Regions from separate parts of the Parafilimonas sp. genome, predicted to be linked through region 2. Evidence: riboswitches for the same ligand, from Rfam matches in the RefSeq annotation. Region 2 holds a riboswitch; the other holds the start of a gene.

Region 1 (7,958 bases), on a different contig from region 2:
TTTAGTACTGCACCAAGCCGTTTCATCAGAAATAAACCCACAAAAGCCGGACTCGTTTTATATAAAAATGCAAAAGAGCCAATTTGCAAGTTTACGAGTAACTGAAAAAAATGTTCGGGTTTTTGTAGAAGTGTTTGATCCATCGGACAGCCTGTTCATGATTGTAGATGAAAACCAAATGGGCAACAAAGAGGTGGTTTCATTTTTTAGCAAAGCTTCTGGCAACTATAAGGTTAAGGTTATGTGGGGGTTTATCAAGCCGCTGTCCGGAAAGTATTCTATTATTTTAGATAAGCTGGAAATGAGCGGCCAAACGCCGGTACAAAAAGCAGCCCAGTTGTTTGATGGTTGGTACGAGAACGAAGCGCCAGGAGCCGCTGTTCTTGTCATGAAGAATGGCAAGGTTGTATTTAAAGGTACCAAAGGTTTAGCCAACCTGGAAGACAGAGTTCCCTTGCAAAGCAACTCAGTCTTTGAGATTGCCTCCTGTTCAAAACAATTTACCGGGCTGGCTGTGGCTATGCTGATCGACAAAGGCATGATTGGGTTAGAAGATGACATTCGGAAATATATTCCGGAGATGCCCGACTATGGACACACCATAACCATTGCCAATTTGGTCTACCACACCTCGGGAATCAGAAGTACCGACGACCTGGAATTTGCAGGGTTCACACCCGAAGACATCATTACCCTTCCTATGTGTATCAATTTCGCCGTGGCCCAACAGCATTTAAAGTTTACACCAGGAGAGCAGTATCACTATTCCAATACCAATTATAATTTGCTGGCTGAAATTGTGACCAGAGTTACAAAGCAAAGTTTTGCCAGTTGGACCAAAGAAAACATATTTGAACCGCTGGGAATGAAGGCCACTTTCTTTAAAACAGAGCCTGGCCAGGTTTATGTCAACAAGGTGCTTTGCTATAAAGGAATACAATCGGGTTTTCAGCAAAAGCAAAACAATTGGGCGGCCACAGGTGCTTCTGCCCTTTGTACCACGTTGGATGATTTGGCGAAATGGGTAAACAGCTTCGAAACGAAAAAATTAATCAACCCAAACATTGAAAAATTACTGGAGTCGAAAGGTTCCTTGAATAACGGTAGCAAAACAGCTTACTCTTTTGGCAATGAGTGGAAAGAAACCGGCGGAAAGAAACAAATCATCCATCTTGGATTGGTTATCGGATATCGCACGGCCATTGTACGATTTCCAGAAGAAAAGCTAGCTGTTGTTTATCTTTCCAACGACGACAACGATGCTACTTTCCAACGTTATTTAAAGATGAGTGACTTGTTTCTGAATGGTAATTTAAGGGAACAAAAACCCACAACGAATAATATCCCAGTAGCAGAAACAGTAGTGAAAAAAATGGAAGAGGGTGACAAGTATAGAGAAACAATCGACCTGAGCCCATACACTGGAACTTATTTTTCTGAAGAACTCTCTTGTGTGTGGGTATTAAAAACAGAGGACGGCAGACTGGTAATTAAACATCCCCGCATGCAAACGATTAAATTGAAATACTCCGGGAATGACAGTTTTGGCTTCCTGAAGTTTGATCGGGATACAGAAAATAAGATTGTTGGATTGAAAATATTAGGCGAAGGAATTGCTTTTGTAAAAAGCGCTAAGTAGATAGGCAGTCATAAACCGCCGATCAATGCTGCTGCAGTACAGGTTTCAATCATTCAAAAACAAAGTGGTTCATTGTTTTAATTATTCAGCTCCGCTTCCTATTTGTAGTCGTTCAACAATAAAATAAACGCTACCTGCATCAGGTCTTAGTTTAAAAAGAACAGCTGCCTGCTTTGCGATTGCAGTCGTTATATAATAAACGCTGCCCCTCATGTTTTGCAGTCTGTTCCATGAATGCTTTTTGACTGAGCTTAAATAATGATTAAAAATTATTTCACCAATACTGTCTGATAAGGAACACCGCTTATTATAACGGCCCGCATCCTGCTTATGCGCTACTTTAATGATGGCTTTATTAGGCTCCTTCGCAGAATGTTTACGATAATAAGTTTGTAAAGCCATATCGGTTCTTACAGCTACCCATGTGGCTTCTACCAATAAACTCCTGACATAACACCTGACTTTAAAGAAAGTGACTTTGCAGTTCCAATGATTGAAAGATTTCTTGACAAAAGCCTGAAAAGAAATGATGACTGACAATTACGAAAAAAACAACGAACTGCTAACATCGGCTTGGCAGTATGGTTGGTGAAATGCTCGCCCGATGTTTGTGTTTCTTCACTTCATCCCTGTATTAAAATTTGTAACTTTTCTTGAGCATTAAAGCCATACCTGTTTCCTGTTCACACCGCGGCCCTTGCTAAAGTTTGCATCAAGTATTAGTGTACCGGCCTATATTTCCAAACAGAACCTTTTCGGCCCCACTGTTTTATCACATCCGTCATTGGCTTATTTTTGCGGGGTGAACAACAGCATTCACCCAGAAGAAAAAGTTTCCGGCAATGGTTCATTGGAAAAAAGCAAAACCGCTATCCTGGCCATTGAATCTTCCTGCGATGAAACGTCGGCATCCGTTTGTGTTGACGGAAAGATTTTATCTAATATAATTGCCACCCAGGCCGTGCATGAACAATATGGCGGCGTTGTGCCCGAACTTGCCAGCAGGGCACATATACAAAACATTGTGCCCGTTATTGATGCTGCCCTGTCTGCTGCCAATTATCAACTGTCGGCTATTGATGCCATTGCTTTTACGCAGGCGCCGGGGTTAATCGGCAGTCTGCTGGTAGGCGCACAGTTTGCAAAATCGTTATCGCTGGCGCTGGATAAACCGCTAATTGCCGTGCACCACATGCAGGCGCATGTATTGGCCAATCTTATTGCAGAGCCCAGGCCTGCATTCCCCTTTTTGTGTTTAACTGTCAGCGGCGGGCACACACAGATTGTGCTGGCGCATTCACCTTTGCAGCTTGAAATAATTGGGGAAACCATTGATGACGCTGCAGGTGAAGCTTTTGATAAATCAGCCAAAATGCTTGGCTTGCCTTATCCCGGCGGCCCGCTCATTGATAAATATGCCAAACAGGGCAATGCCAAAGCCTTCAAATTTGCAGAGCCGCAAATTCCGGGTTTGAATTTTTCTTTCAGCGGGTTAAAAACCTCCGTACTGTATTCACTGCAAAAAGAAGTAAAAAATAATCCCGCTTTTATTGAAGAAAACCTGTACGATCTCTGCGCTTCCGTTCAATATACCATCATCCATATTTTAATGAAAAAACTGAAGAAGGCAACGGAACAAACCGGCATAAAACAGGTCTGTATTGCCGGCGGCGTTAGTGCTAACAGCGGCCTGCGCATTGCACTTAAAGAATATGGTATAAAATATAACTGGCAAACTTTTATTCCTGCTTTTGAATATTGTACCGATAACGCCGCTATGATTGCCATCACGGCTTATTATAAATATCTCGCCGGCGATTTTGCCGGATTGAGTATAAGCCCTACGGCAAGGGCCGAATGGTAAGAACTTGCGGATGAAGCCATAATTAACAGCACCGCGATCTGTGTTAACTGTTAAACAACAAACCGCCTATCTTTTCCCTTGTAACAAAATACTACATTTGCGCCCCAAAAAGATTCGCAAACAGCACAAATGAGCAACGAGAAAGAAATAAGCCGCAGGAGAACATTTGCTATTATATCGCATCCCGATGCCGGTAAAACCACATTAACCGAAAAGTTCTTGTTGTTTGGCGGCGCTATTCAAACAGCGGGCGCTGTAAAAAGCAATAAAATTAAAAAGCATGCCACGAGTGATTTTATGGAAATTGAAAGGCAGCGTGGTATTTCGGTGGCTACCAGTGTAATGACGTTTGAGTATAAAGATTTTCTCATTAATCTTTTAGATACACCCGGCCACAAAGATTTTGCGGAAGATACCTACCGTACATTAACAGCCGTTGACAGTGTAGTGCTGGTGGTTGACAGTGTGAATGGCGTGGAAGAACAAACCCGCCGCCTGATGGAAGTTTGCCGCATGCGCAAAACGCCGGTGATTGTTTTTATTAATAAGATGGACCGCGATGGTAAAAACCGTTTTGACCTCCTGGAGGAAATTGAAAAAGAACTGAAGATACAATTGCATCCGATGACCTGGCCCATCAACAGCGGTAAAGATTTTAAAGGCGTATATAACCTTGATGCCAAAAGCCTGCTGCTGTTTACGGCTAATACAAAAGCCACAGAAGATGATAGTATTGTAATTGAAGACTTAAATGATGATTTTCTGAACGATAAAGTTGGCAACAATGATGCTAACATACTGCGTGAAGATGTGGAACTCATAGATGGCGTATATGGCAAATTGAATACGGAAGATTATTTATCAGGCAGCGTGGCGCCGGTTTTCTTTGGCAGTGCCATCAACAATTTTGGGGTAAAGGAATTGCTTGATACATTTATAAAAGTTGCACCGGAACCATTAGACCGCGAAACGAGTAAGCGCATTGTAAAAGTGGATGAGCCAAAGCTCAGTGGTTTTATTTTTAAAATTCACGCCAATCTCGATCCAAGACACAGGGACAGGATTGCTTTTATGCGTGTGTGCAGCGGTAAGTTTGAACGCAACAAATATTATCATCATGTGCGGTTAGATAAGGATTTCCGTTTCAGCAATCCTTATTCTTTTATGGCACGCAGCAAGGATATTATTGAAGACGCTTATCCCGGCGATGTAATTGGTTTGTTCGATACCGGCAATTTTAAAATAGGCGATACGCTTACCGAAGGCGAAGATTTTTATTTTACCGGCATACCTTCTTTTTCACCGGAAATTTTTAAAGAACTCGTGAATAAAGACCCGATGAAAACAAAGCAATTGGAAAAAGGCATAACGCAGTTAACAGATGAAGGTGTGGCCCAGTTGTTCACACAGTTTGGCGGCAATAAAAAAATTATTGGTTGTGTGGGCGAACTGCAGTTTGAGGTAATTCAGTACCGCTTATTGAATGAGTACGGCGCAGCCTGCGAGTTTAGGGTTTTACCGTTTTACAAGGCTTGCTGGCTTACGAGCAATAACCAGAAAAAGCTGGATGAATTTCTTCGTTTTAAACAGCAAAACAGCGCGGAAGATAAAGATGGCAACCCAGTTTACCTTGCCCAGAGTGAATGGTTTTTAAATACAGAGATTACAAACAACCCTGATATTGTATTTCATTTTACAAGCGAGATACATAAATCAGCATAACTTATTTATCCTTCTTTCTTTGTACACGGGGTTTATAATAAAGCACACTGGCTTTTTCAATTGTCATTAAACCTCCGCAACCTGTTTGCTCAAGCATTTGCCCTGCCGTTTCTGCAAATGCATTTATTTTATCTTCAACATCTATTATTTCTATAACAATAGGAAGGTCCTGCGATATTTCTATAAGCTTGGCAGTATGCACCAATGAAGAAGCGCCAAAAGACATAATACCACGCAAAACAGTGCAGCCTGCAACCTGCTGCTTTTTTGCTTCAAATAAAATGGCTTCATACAATGGCTGGTGGCCAAGTTTATCTGCTTCGCCAATAAACAGGCGCAGCAGCTTTGAATCGTGCCCCGGTTCCATAATCAGAATATTAATTTAATGAATAAAATACCGGCATGAACAGCGCCAAACCCAATGATCACACTAAGTGATACATACAATAAAGCATAAAGGAATTCGCCGTCGAGCGCCATACTTACGTTTTCGTAAGCAAAGGAAGAAAATGTTGTAAACCCGCCGCAAATACCGGTAGCGAGAAAAAGCCGCATTTCCGGTGAAAGCAGGTTGCCCTTATCGGATAACGCATACACAAGGCCAATGACAAAACAACCAATAATATTTACGATTAATGTGCCAAGCGGAATAGAAGAAGGATAATTATTTTGCACATATTGCTGAAGTAAATACCTGCAGATACCGCCTATAAAACCACCTATTCCTATAAACAATAAATTCCTGAACATAGCAACAAAATTATTAAACTACGAACAGGAGTCATCAGCTTTTTACGGCGGTTAATGGCGAACCCCATCGCCGGTGCAAATATATAGTTGAATACAGAAACGCATTTAAAACTTTTAGTTGTATAATAAGTTATATTGCAAACAGGTTAAACCGCAACCGCTGCTGATTAAACTATCAACTGCTGCAGCGTGCAACGCAACCGTGCTTTATAGGAATACAACAGCTCATCACACATAAATAAAAAATAAGCAAAGCTTATGAGATGCTTTTATTGCATCATGAAAACACCAAAAAGCATGTTGCCCGGCAATTGAAATAATAAAACTATACGAATGAAAATACGCGAAATAAAAATTTTAAGGGGCCCGAATTACTGGAGCATACGCCGTCCAAAGCTCATTCAAATGACGCTTGACCTTGAAGAAATGGAGCAACGCCCAACCAATACAATTGATGGTTTCCCTGAGCGTTTGCAAACGCTTATGCCAAGCCTGTATGAACACCGTTGCAGCGAGGGTAAACCCGGCGGGTTTTTTATCCGCGTAAAGGACGGTACGTGGATGGGCCATGTGATTGAACACATTGCATTGGAGCTGCAAACGCTGGCCGGCATGGATTGCGGCTTTGGCCGCACACGCGGCACAGGCAAAGAAGGTGAATACTTTGTTGTGTTTGATTATATGGAAGAAGATGCCGGGGTTTATACGGCAAAAGCTGCTGTGCGCATTGCAGAAGCATTGATTGATGCACAACCGTATAACCTTGATGAGGATATTCAGCGGCTGCGTGAAATAAGGGAAGATACAAGGCTGGGCCCTTCAACCGGCAGCATTGTTGAAGAAGCTGTAAAGCGCGATATTCCTTTTATACGGCTGAATAAACAAAGCCTCGTGCAGTTAGGTTATGGTGTACATCAAAAACGCATAAGGGCAACCATTGCAAGCACCACATCCACCATCGCAGTGGATATTGCAGGTGATAAAGAAGAAACGAAAAATTTACTCGATGCAGCACAAATACCTGTGCCAAAAGGTACGGTTATACGTAGTGAAGAAGGTTTAAAAGATGCGGTGGAACGGTATGGTTACCCGTTGGTAATAAAGCCTATTGATGGCAATCATGGCAAAGGCAATACCACTAACATCACAACTTATGAACAGGCGCTGAAAGCATTTGAAGCAGCCAAACAATACAGCCGCAGCGTTATTGTTGAAAAGTTTATTACCGGCTTTGATTTCCGTGTGCTGGTCATCAACTATAAATTTATATGCGCTGCATTAAGAACGCCGGCAAGCGTTATAGGCGATGGCGAGCATACGATTCAATGGCTGATTGATGAAACCAATAAAGACCCCCGCCGCGGTTATGGCCATGAAAAAGTTTTAACGCAAATAACCATCGATCAGTTCACGCAAAAAATGCTGGATGAAAAAGGCTATACATTAGAAACAATCCCGTCAAAAAAAGAACTGGTATTATTAAAGCCAACCGCCAATCTTTCAACAGGCGGCACATCAACCGATGTTACGGATGAAGTACATCCGGTAAATATTTTTATGGCCGAACGTATTGCCCGTATCATCGGCCTTGATATTTGCGGCATTGATATAATGGCGCCTGATCTTAAAAGGCCTGTTACGGAAAATGGTGGCGCTATCCTTGAAGTGAATGCTGCGCCGGGTTTTCGCATGCATGTTGAGCCATCGGAAGGCATTGCAAGAAATGCAGCGGAACCTGTGATTGATATGCTGTTTCCCAAAGGGGCCACAGGCCGCATTCCAATCATAGCCATTACAGGCACGAATGGTAAAACCACCACCACGAGGTTAACCGCACATATTTGTAAAGCCGCAGGTAAAAAAGTGGGTTATACAACAAGCGATGGTGTTTATATTCAGAACCAGCTAATGATGAAAGGCGATTGTACCGGCCCTGTCAGCGCCAGGTTTGTATTAAGTGATCCTACGGTAGATTTCGCCGTG
Region 2 (7,958 bases):
GGTCATTTTATCAACAACCTGATCCAAATGCAAATCAGTGAAAATTGCGGGTATATTTTCATCGGTTGCATTCGCTGCATTGTTTTTATATAGTATGCTCTCAAATACCATAAGCGACTTATCATTGTTCTTTGCTCTTTAAATAGTCATCATACGCATTAGGCAAGCCTTCGGCTTTTATTTTTTCAATTACCTGCCATGTGTCGTAAGGCACATGCCTAAATTGAACCTGTACTGATTCGGGGGTGCTGAGGTCGGTACTGTTATGGATCTGTACCATGCAATAACTGGCATCCGTGCTGCCATTTTTAGACTTACCTACAGAACCGACATTGATAACGTGGCGATAAATTTTCCTGTTTTCTTCTTCGCAGAATATCGCCTTGTGATAGGATATGTGCGTATGCCCCATCAGTAAAATATCTGCGTTGATGCTGTCCATCATTTCCAGCAGGTATTCATCAGGTGTATCCTTTTGTACATATTCGTTGTTGGTAGATACGCTTCCATGTACCATTGCCAGCCTTACATGATGAAAAGGAAAACGAAACTCCAATTGCAGCATAAAAGGCAGTTCAGACAAATAGCGGCGATGCTCTTCGGAAATGATTTTATTCACCCGTTGAATGGATAAATGCCCGAAATGCTTTTGCGCTTCGTTGCTATATGAAAAAGGGAAATCATGACGGTGGTAGCCAATGCCTTCATCATGGTTGCCCTGAATGCAGGTAATATCGAGCTTGCGGATAAGGTCAATTACTTCGTTATCCCAACCGGCAAAATTCACCAGGTCGCCCAAACAATAAATATCGTCTGGCTGCTGCTGTTCAATATCTTTCAAAGCTGCTGTAAGAGCCGGTAGATTGGCATGTATATCGCTGATAAATGCAAGTTTCATACATTGATATTTTTACTATTATACATTTCCTTGTGTTGTATTTATGTTTATCCCGTTATAAGGCATCCTCCATAATAAACAGGTAAACCACTATTTTTAATCGCTTTTACTGCTTTGCCTAAATCGTATTTAATCCTGTAAAAGTCCACCTGAACCGCTTCAGGGTCTGTCAGTAAGGACTTGTTTGAATCAATAGTTAATAGTACATAACTGGGTCGCCAATCTCCGTCTTTAGGCTTACCAATAGAGCCGGGATTTAGCACATGCCTCTTAATAACATTCCCATTCTCTTCAACCGGAATGATGTGATGGTACGGAGCATGGGTGTTACCCATAATAAGCATGTCTGCGTCTGCCAGCTTCAATAATTCCGCAAAATCTTTTTTAGGTGAAAAATGGTACATCCTCTCATTAATACCTTTAGGAGTGCCATGTGTTAACACCATCGTAAAGGAAGTTCCATCTTTACCTGTAATCTTCAGGCGAAGACGCATAGGAAGTGCCGAAAGAAAGTTTCGATTATCTTCAGTTATATGAGAAAGTGTATATTCAATTGCTTCTTTGCCCCATTGCTTTGCCTCAGTAGATGTGTATGAAAATGGGAAAAAATGTTTTCCTTCTCCTATACCTGCATCATGATTGCCCTTTATGGTAGATATTTTTCTTTTACGAATTAGCTCAACTACTTCGTTGTTCCATACGTTTTGGTTCACCAGGTCACCCAAGCAATAAATGGTATTCACTTTTTGTGAATCTATTCCATTCAATACCTCTTCCAACGCAGGCAGATTGGCATGTATATCGCTTATAATAGCAAGTTTCATACTGTTGTCTTTAAAAGGTGATGTCCTTTATTTTTCACTCTATCAATATCGTGACTTTATCTGCTTTCCGTTTTTTAATGAGAAAATGTATAACTACGGCTATCATACTACCAATGACCATAGAACCCAATACATCACTGGGATAATGAACACCCAATACTATTCTGGAATATCCTATTGCTATTGCCCAAATCCATATTGGAACTAATAGCTGCCACTTAGGATAGAAGAGCAAAGACATGGATGTGGCGACTACAAAAGCATCGGCAGTATGACCCGAAGGGAAAGACGGGCTTCCGCCGGTAGAAAGTTTTTCAATCAGCTTATCCTGCACAAAGGGGCGCTCCCTGTTTATCGTGTATTTCAGCACGTTTACGATAACAGAGTTTGCAAGCAGAGCGCCAAGCACCTCCCAGCCCTTTCGTCGTAATAGAGTGTCTTTCTTCATAAATCCGCTTATTAAAACCAATAAACCAATCAATAAAGCCACCATATAAGCTGTGTCCGTTATTCCAACCAACAGGTTGTCGAATACTTTTATGCGATTTGTGTTTGTCCATTCTAATATTTGACAATCTCTTTCATACGGCGACATAATGAAATCACGTTCTTTTAATATGCTTAACTGATTTTAAATTTTTCTTTGTATTGTTTTATACTTCTTTGAATACACTCATACGCCTGCTCCTTACCATACATATTGCCTACCCTGACCGTTTTATGTTCCAGTGCTTTATAGCCTTCAAAAAAGTTTTTCAGTTCATCCATGTGATGCTGAGGGAGGTCTTGCAGATCGTGAATATGTTCGTAAGCCGGATCATGTGCCGCTACGGATAATATCTTGTCGTCAATGCCATGCTCATCTTCCATGTGCATGATTCCTATTACCCGAACATCTAAAACACAGAGCGGAACAATTTCATAAGAACACATGACCAGTATATCCAGCGGATCTCCATCGTCAAAATAGGTTTGAGGAACCAGCCCATAATTCATGGGATAGTGCATGGAAGAATAGATAACCCGGTCTAATTTTAATAAGCCCGATTCTTTATCCAGTTCGTATTTCATGCGGCTGTCTTTCGGAATTTCAATAACCGCTTTGACAACTTCCGGTGCATTATTGCCGATGCTGATATGCCAGGGATGTATGACTTGCTGATATTGTTGCATACTGCTACTACTGGTTTTTAAATGTTTTAATGCCTGCAAATACTGCCTTGTTACCTAATTCTTCTTCTATACGCAAAAGCCTGTTGAATTTGGCAATCCGTTCACCCCGGCAACCACTTCCTGTTTTCAAATGCCCTGCGCCTGAAGCGACGGTTAAATCTGCAATAGTGGTATCTTCTGTTTCTCCGCTACGGTGCGATATAAAACAGTTATAGTTGTTCTGTTTAGCCAATTCAATTGTCTGGAATGTTTCGGTGACAGTTCCTATCTGGTTTAGCTTTATAAGCACCGAATTACCTATTTTCTGCTGAATGCCTTTTTCAAGGATAACAGGGTTGGTGCAGAAAATATCATCACCAACAAGCTCAGTTTTACTTCCGAGCCTTTGTGTCAGTTGCTGCCATCCTTCCCAATCATCTTCTCCTAAGCCATCTTCCAACAGTACAATTGGGTATTGACCCAGCCAGCTTTCCCACAAATCAATCATTTCGGCAGTTGTCATGTGTTTTTTACTGGTGTCTTTAAAAAACACGTACTGACCATTCTGCCATAATTCGCTGCTGGCTGGGTCAATGCACAGGGAAATATCCTTTCCCGCTTTATATCCTGCTTTGTGGATAGCTTCGAGGATAATCTCTACTGCTTCCACATTTGATTTAAGATTGGGCGCAAATCCACCTTCATCGCCTACACCCGTATAGTAGCCTTTCGTTTTCAGAATATCTTTGAGCGCATGGAAAGTTTCTTCGCCCATGCGTATAGCTTCTTTAAATGAAGGCGCATGATGAGGCGCAATCATGAACTCTTGAAAATCTACGTTGTTGTCAGCATGTCTGCCCCCATTGATTACGTTCATGCAGGGTACTGGCAGCGTGTAGGAATTTTCATTACTAAACTGCCGGTATAATGGAATTTGCTTAAATGCAGCGGCAGCATTGGCATAGGCAATAGAAACAGCCAGTATGCCATTTGCACCCAGCCGGGATTTGTTTGAGGTTCCGTCCAGGTCAATCATCAGCTTATCTATTTCCTGCTGATGGGTAAGGCTTTTGCCGATAAGGGCTTTGCTGATAACGAGATTGACGTTATTAACCACAACGGAAACCCCTTTGCCATTGTAACGCTTCTTATCTCCATCACGTAACTCTACTGCTTCTTTTCCTCCCGTACTTGCACCGGAGGGCGAAATACCGCGACCTCTAAATTTATTATCCAATTCTACCTCAGCTTCTACTGTAGGATTGCCTCTTGAATCGAGTACCTCTCTTGCATGAATTTTTGTAATCTTCATAATTAATTTTTATTTCTTACGGACTAAGACCATAGTGTATTTTAAAATCAGTTTACCCAATGTGTTTGCTGGTTATATTCTATTTTTTTGAGCCGTTGCTCAAATTCAAACAGCTTATACAGGATCAATCCCATATAATCCTGGGCTGTAACATTTGCAAGCAGCGCTTGTTCCTGCAACCACTGCTTCATTTGCTCCATTTCTTCCTGCGATATATTGTCTATTGCCATCTTCATAACATTTCAAAATCAGCGTTATTTCTTCCGTTTCCTTCTCCTTCAAGATAACTTGGCTCATCTTCGTCTTTCTTCTTTTCAAGTCTTTCGTTTTCTAATTTCCTGTCCAATGACCATTCTTTTAAGTAATCAGCATCAAAGAGTTTTGGCACAGTAGGCGCTTGCAGCAATTCAATCTTTTTCCTTGTAGGACTAAGGAAATAGGCAATGAAACAGGCAAATGCGTAATAAGAAGTATATTCCGCTCCGAACAGTTCCATGCCGAGGATCGTAGCGGCAAAAGGAGTATTGGCAGAACCGCCTAACATGGTAATAAAGCCTAAAGCGGCAAACAATGGAACAGGAGCATTAAAAAGGACAGCTAAGACACTGCCCAGCGTAGCGCCAATAAAAAGAAGGGGTGTGATCTCACCGCCTCTGAAGCCAAAACTCAATGTTATTACAACAAAAAGAAGTTTGATTAGCCAGCTCCAGGTATCTGCTCCGCCTGCATTAAACGCCGATGCAATACTTACTGTATTTTGACCTAAACCGGTTGCACCAAGCCCTAAATATTCCTGTGTGCCAAATACGAAATACAGTGCGACGAGGAGTATCCCGCCGATGAACGGAATTACCCATTTAGGTAACACTGATTTATCTATCCCTTGCTTCAGGTATTGCAATACGAGGTAGAACAAGCAACACAATAGTCCCATTATTACACCGACTGCTCCTGCCTTTGCCAATAATAAAAGGTCGGGAGTGAATTTGCCATCGAACATCGGATGGCTTTGGGAAGCAAAAATGTATTGAAACTGCGTTAAATGAACTCCCCAATAATTACAGGTCAGTGTACCGACGATACTGGCTACAATGCAGGGAATAAGGGCATTGTAAGGGAAAGTGCCTTCACGCACTATTTCGAGTGCAAAGAAAGCACCGGCTATGGGCACACCAAAAACAGCCCCGAATGCAGCCGCAATACCCGAAGTACAAACCACTTTAAATTGTGGTTCGCTTAGTTTGAACAGCTTTGCAGAAAGGCGGCTAAGGCTTGCACCTATTTGAAAGGTAGCACCTTCACGCCCTGCAGAGCCACCAAATAAGTGAGTGATAATTGTAGTTAAGAAAATAGGCAGCGAGGATTTTTCTGTTATGCCGTTGCTCTTAGCATGAATGTTTTGGAAAACAATATTGCTGCTGGTTTCACGGAATGCCCTGATGATAAAGTATATGACTATACCGGCGACCGGGAGAAACCATATAATTTGCGGATGAGATAATCGGACTGCGGTTACTTTGTCAATTGACCATAGGAACAGGGCAACAACATTGCCGATAATAAATGCAGAAGGTAGTGTCAGAAGTGACCACCAAAAGACTTTTTTAATGACAGACAAGTTGCCTGCGTACTGCTGAGATAATTTCATGCCTACTGAATTAAATTAATTACTTAATCTATCCTGTAGGCGTCATCGTCCTTCTTACAAGGCGGTTGATTTGGTGGACACCATCACCAGTCTTTACAAAGATAACAATTTATTCCATTCTTGGAGGTGTTATTAATACCGGAATAGTCGAGTGACGAATAACGTATTCTGCAACTGAGCCGGTCAATATTTTTCCTATGGCTGTACGTCCGTGGGTTCCCATAACAATCAGGTCTGCCTCCCATTCTTTAGAAATGTTGATGATTTCCTGTTCCGGAAACCCCTCCGGTGTAAAACGCTCTATACGGTCAACCCCATTATATAAACGAATAAATTGCTCGATTGTTTTCTCTGCTTCGTTTAATAAAACAGTTCCGCTTTGCTGGGGTGTAATGCCTAAGTCTGCATTAATCACCTCTTTTGATTTATCTACCACATACAATAATCCAATGGTAGCCCTCAAAGCATGTGCCAACGCAAAACCTGCCTTTGCTGCTTTCATTGAATGGGCGCTATTATCAATGGCTATCAGTATTTTTTTATAGTGTGCTTCCATAACTTTGCTATTAATTTATTTAACAATAGTAATTCCTCCCATCGTAGCGAATAATCCTGCAATTACACTTAGCAGTATGTACAGAATAAAGTAGGTATAATTGCCCTGCCTGAACAAGCTGATACCTTCATACGAAAAGCTGGAGAAAGTTGTATATCCGCCGCATAAGCCCGTTATAAGAAACATCCTCCATTCCAGAGTTAACGTAGCATATTTATTAGCGAAGCCGTATAATAGCCCAATAACAAAGCAACCGGTAATATTGACCAGGAAAGTACCTGCCGGAAAAGTAATGTTGACCAGTTTACTTACTCCAAGCTGCACCAGATACCGGAATACGCTACCGATACCTCCGCCGAGCCATATCATTAGTATTGCTTTCATGTTCCATTTATTCGACATCCCAAAATTCAACCTCTTTAAAGATCACTACTTTTTCACGTAGTAAATCCTGGTGCTTCAGGAAAAATGCTTCCAGCTTTTCCCTTTTGTCCACCAGTTCCACGCACATTGCCAATTTTGAATTATCGCCTTCCACGCTAAAAGTAATTACTTTCCCATCAGTGGTAAAACTGGTATGGGTGCTGTGCGCAGCAGCGTTGATGATACCTTCTTTTCTTGCATCCTGGATCAAGTGCATGTAGGTGGATTTTGGAAACAGTTTACGGAACAGGCTTCTTGTACCGTGCTGTACCTTATGCGCCGGTGCTATGTAAATCTCCAGCTTGCCTAACGAATGGTGTTTGACTTTCTTTACCATAATTTTCTGTTTTTGATACGTTTTTGTCTTACCTCATGTAAGGTTTCATTAGTATGATGATTCAATTTGGTTACTTTGGAAACGCCGATTCTCTGAGCGTGGTAAATGCCTGAATGCCCGCTGAAATAGTAAGCGGTAAAACAAGCTACCGCATAATAGAGCGCATTGTCTGCACCGAATAGTTCTACGCCCATTATGGTGCAGGCAATAGGGGTGTTGGTAGCTCCCGCAAACACCGCTATAAATCCAAGTCCTGCCATCAGGTCAACTGGTGCGCCGGTTAATGTAGCAATGGTATTTCCCAATGCAGCACCAATAAAAAATAACGGCGTTACTTCGCCACCCTTAAAGCCTGTTCCAAGCGTAATAGCGGTAAACAGCAATTTCCATAGCCAGCTATAATAAGTAGCGCCACCCGGAGTAAAGCAGGTAGTAATAGAAACGGCGTTCGGATCAGGATTTTTTACACCGAGGCTAAGGTAATCCTGTGTTCCCAACAAGTAAGTAAATACTATAATGGCAAGTCCGCCTGCTGCCGGAATAAGCCACTTTATTTTAATCCACCTGTTACTGTAATTTTTGATGGTATGAGAGAGTTCGGCAAACATATATCCTGCCAGACCAAACGCAACACCGGCTATTATTGCCTTGATTAATAACAGGAAGTCAAAATGGAAATAACGGAAGAAAATGATACCCTTGTCTGTGAAATTGATTTGATAATGGGTATGATGAATACCCCAGGCGGAACAAACAATGTCTGCCAGCACACTGGCAATAAAACAGGGCATCAGGGCATCGTGCTTGA

The links. Region 2 has a riboswitch for fluoride ahead of ACTHN6_RS18410 (chloride channel protein). Riboswitches for the same ligand answer to the same signal wherever they lie in the genome.
Region 1: linked by a shared signal. The riboswitch ahead of crcB (fluoride efflux transporter CrcB) and the one ahead of ACTHN6_RS18410 (chloride channel protein) in region 2 are both predicted to bind fluoride.

The regions. Positions count from the first base shown of each region.
Region 1 covers NZ_JBQCIT010000049.1:595-8,552, forward strand. The annotation lists gene ACTHN6_RS17455 (serine hydrolase domain-containing protein) at 1-1,639, shown strand, start outside; gene tsaD (tRNA (adenosine(37)-N6)-threonylcarbamoyltransferase complex transferase subunit TsaD) at 2,337-3,503, shown strand; gene ACTHN6_RS17465 (peptide chain release factor 3) at 3,633-5,225, shown strand; gene ACTHN6_RS17470 (DUF190 domain-containing protein) at 5,227-5,592, opposite strand; gene crcB (fluoride efflux transporter CrcB) at 5,595-5,975, opposite strand; fluoride riboswitch at 5,994-6,056, opposite strand; gene cphA (cyanophycin synthetase) at 6,309-7,958, shown strand, end outside.
Region 2 covers NZ_JBQCIT010000051.1:95,455-103,412, forward strand. The annotation lists gene ACTHN6_RS18375 (MutS-related protein) at 1-111, opposite strand, end outside; gene ACTHN6_RS18380 (metallophosphoesterase family protein) at 122-898, opposite strand; gene ACTHN6_RS18385 (metallophosphoesterase family protein) at 946-1,722, opposite strand; gene ACTHN6_RS18390 (phosphatase PAP2 family protein) at 1,757-2,242, opposite strand; gene ACTHN6_RS18395 (inorganic diphosphatase) at 2,344-2,895, opposite strand; gene eno (phosphopyruvate hydratase) at 2,903-4,186, opposite strand; gene ACTHN6_RS18405 (hypothetical protein) at 4,234-4,416, opposite strand; gene ACTHN6_RS18410 (chloride channel protein) at 4,419-5,834, opposite strand; fluoride riboswitch at 5,864-5,931, opposite strand; gene ACTHN6_RS18415 (universal stress protein) at 5,944-6,390, opposite strand; gene crcB (fluoride efflux transporter CrcB) at 6,406-6,774, opposite strand; gene ACTHN6_RS18425 (DUF190 domain-containing protein) at 6,782-7,150, opposite strand; gene ACTHN6_RS18430 (voltage-gated chloride channel family protein) at 7,144-7,958, opposite strand, start outside.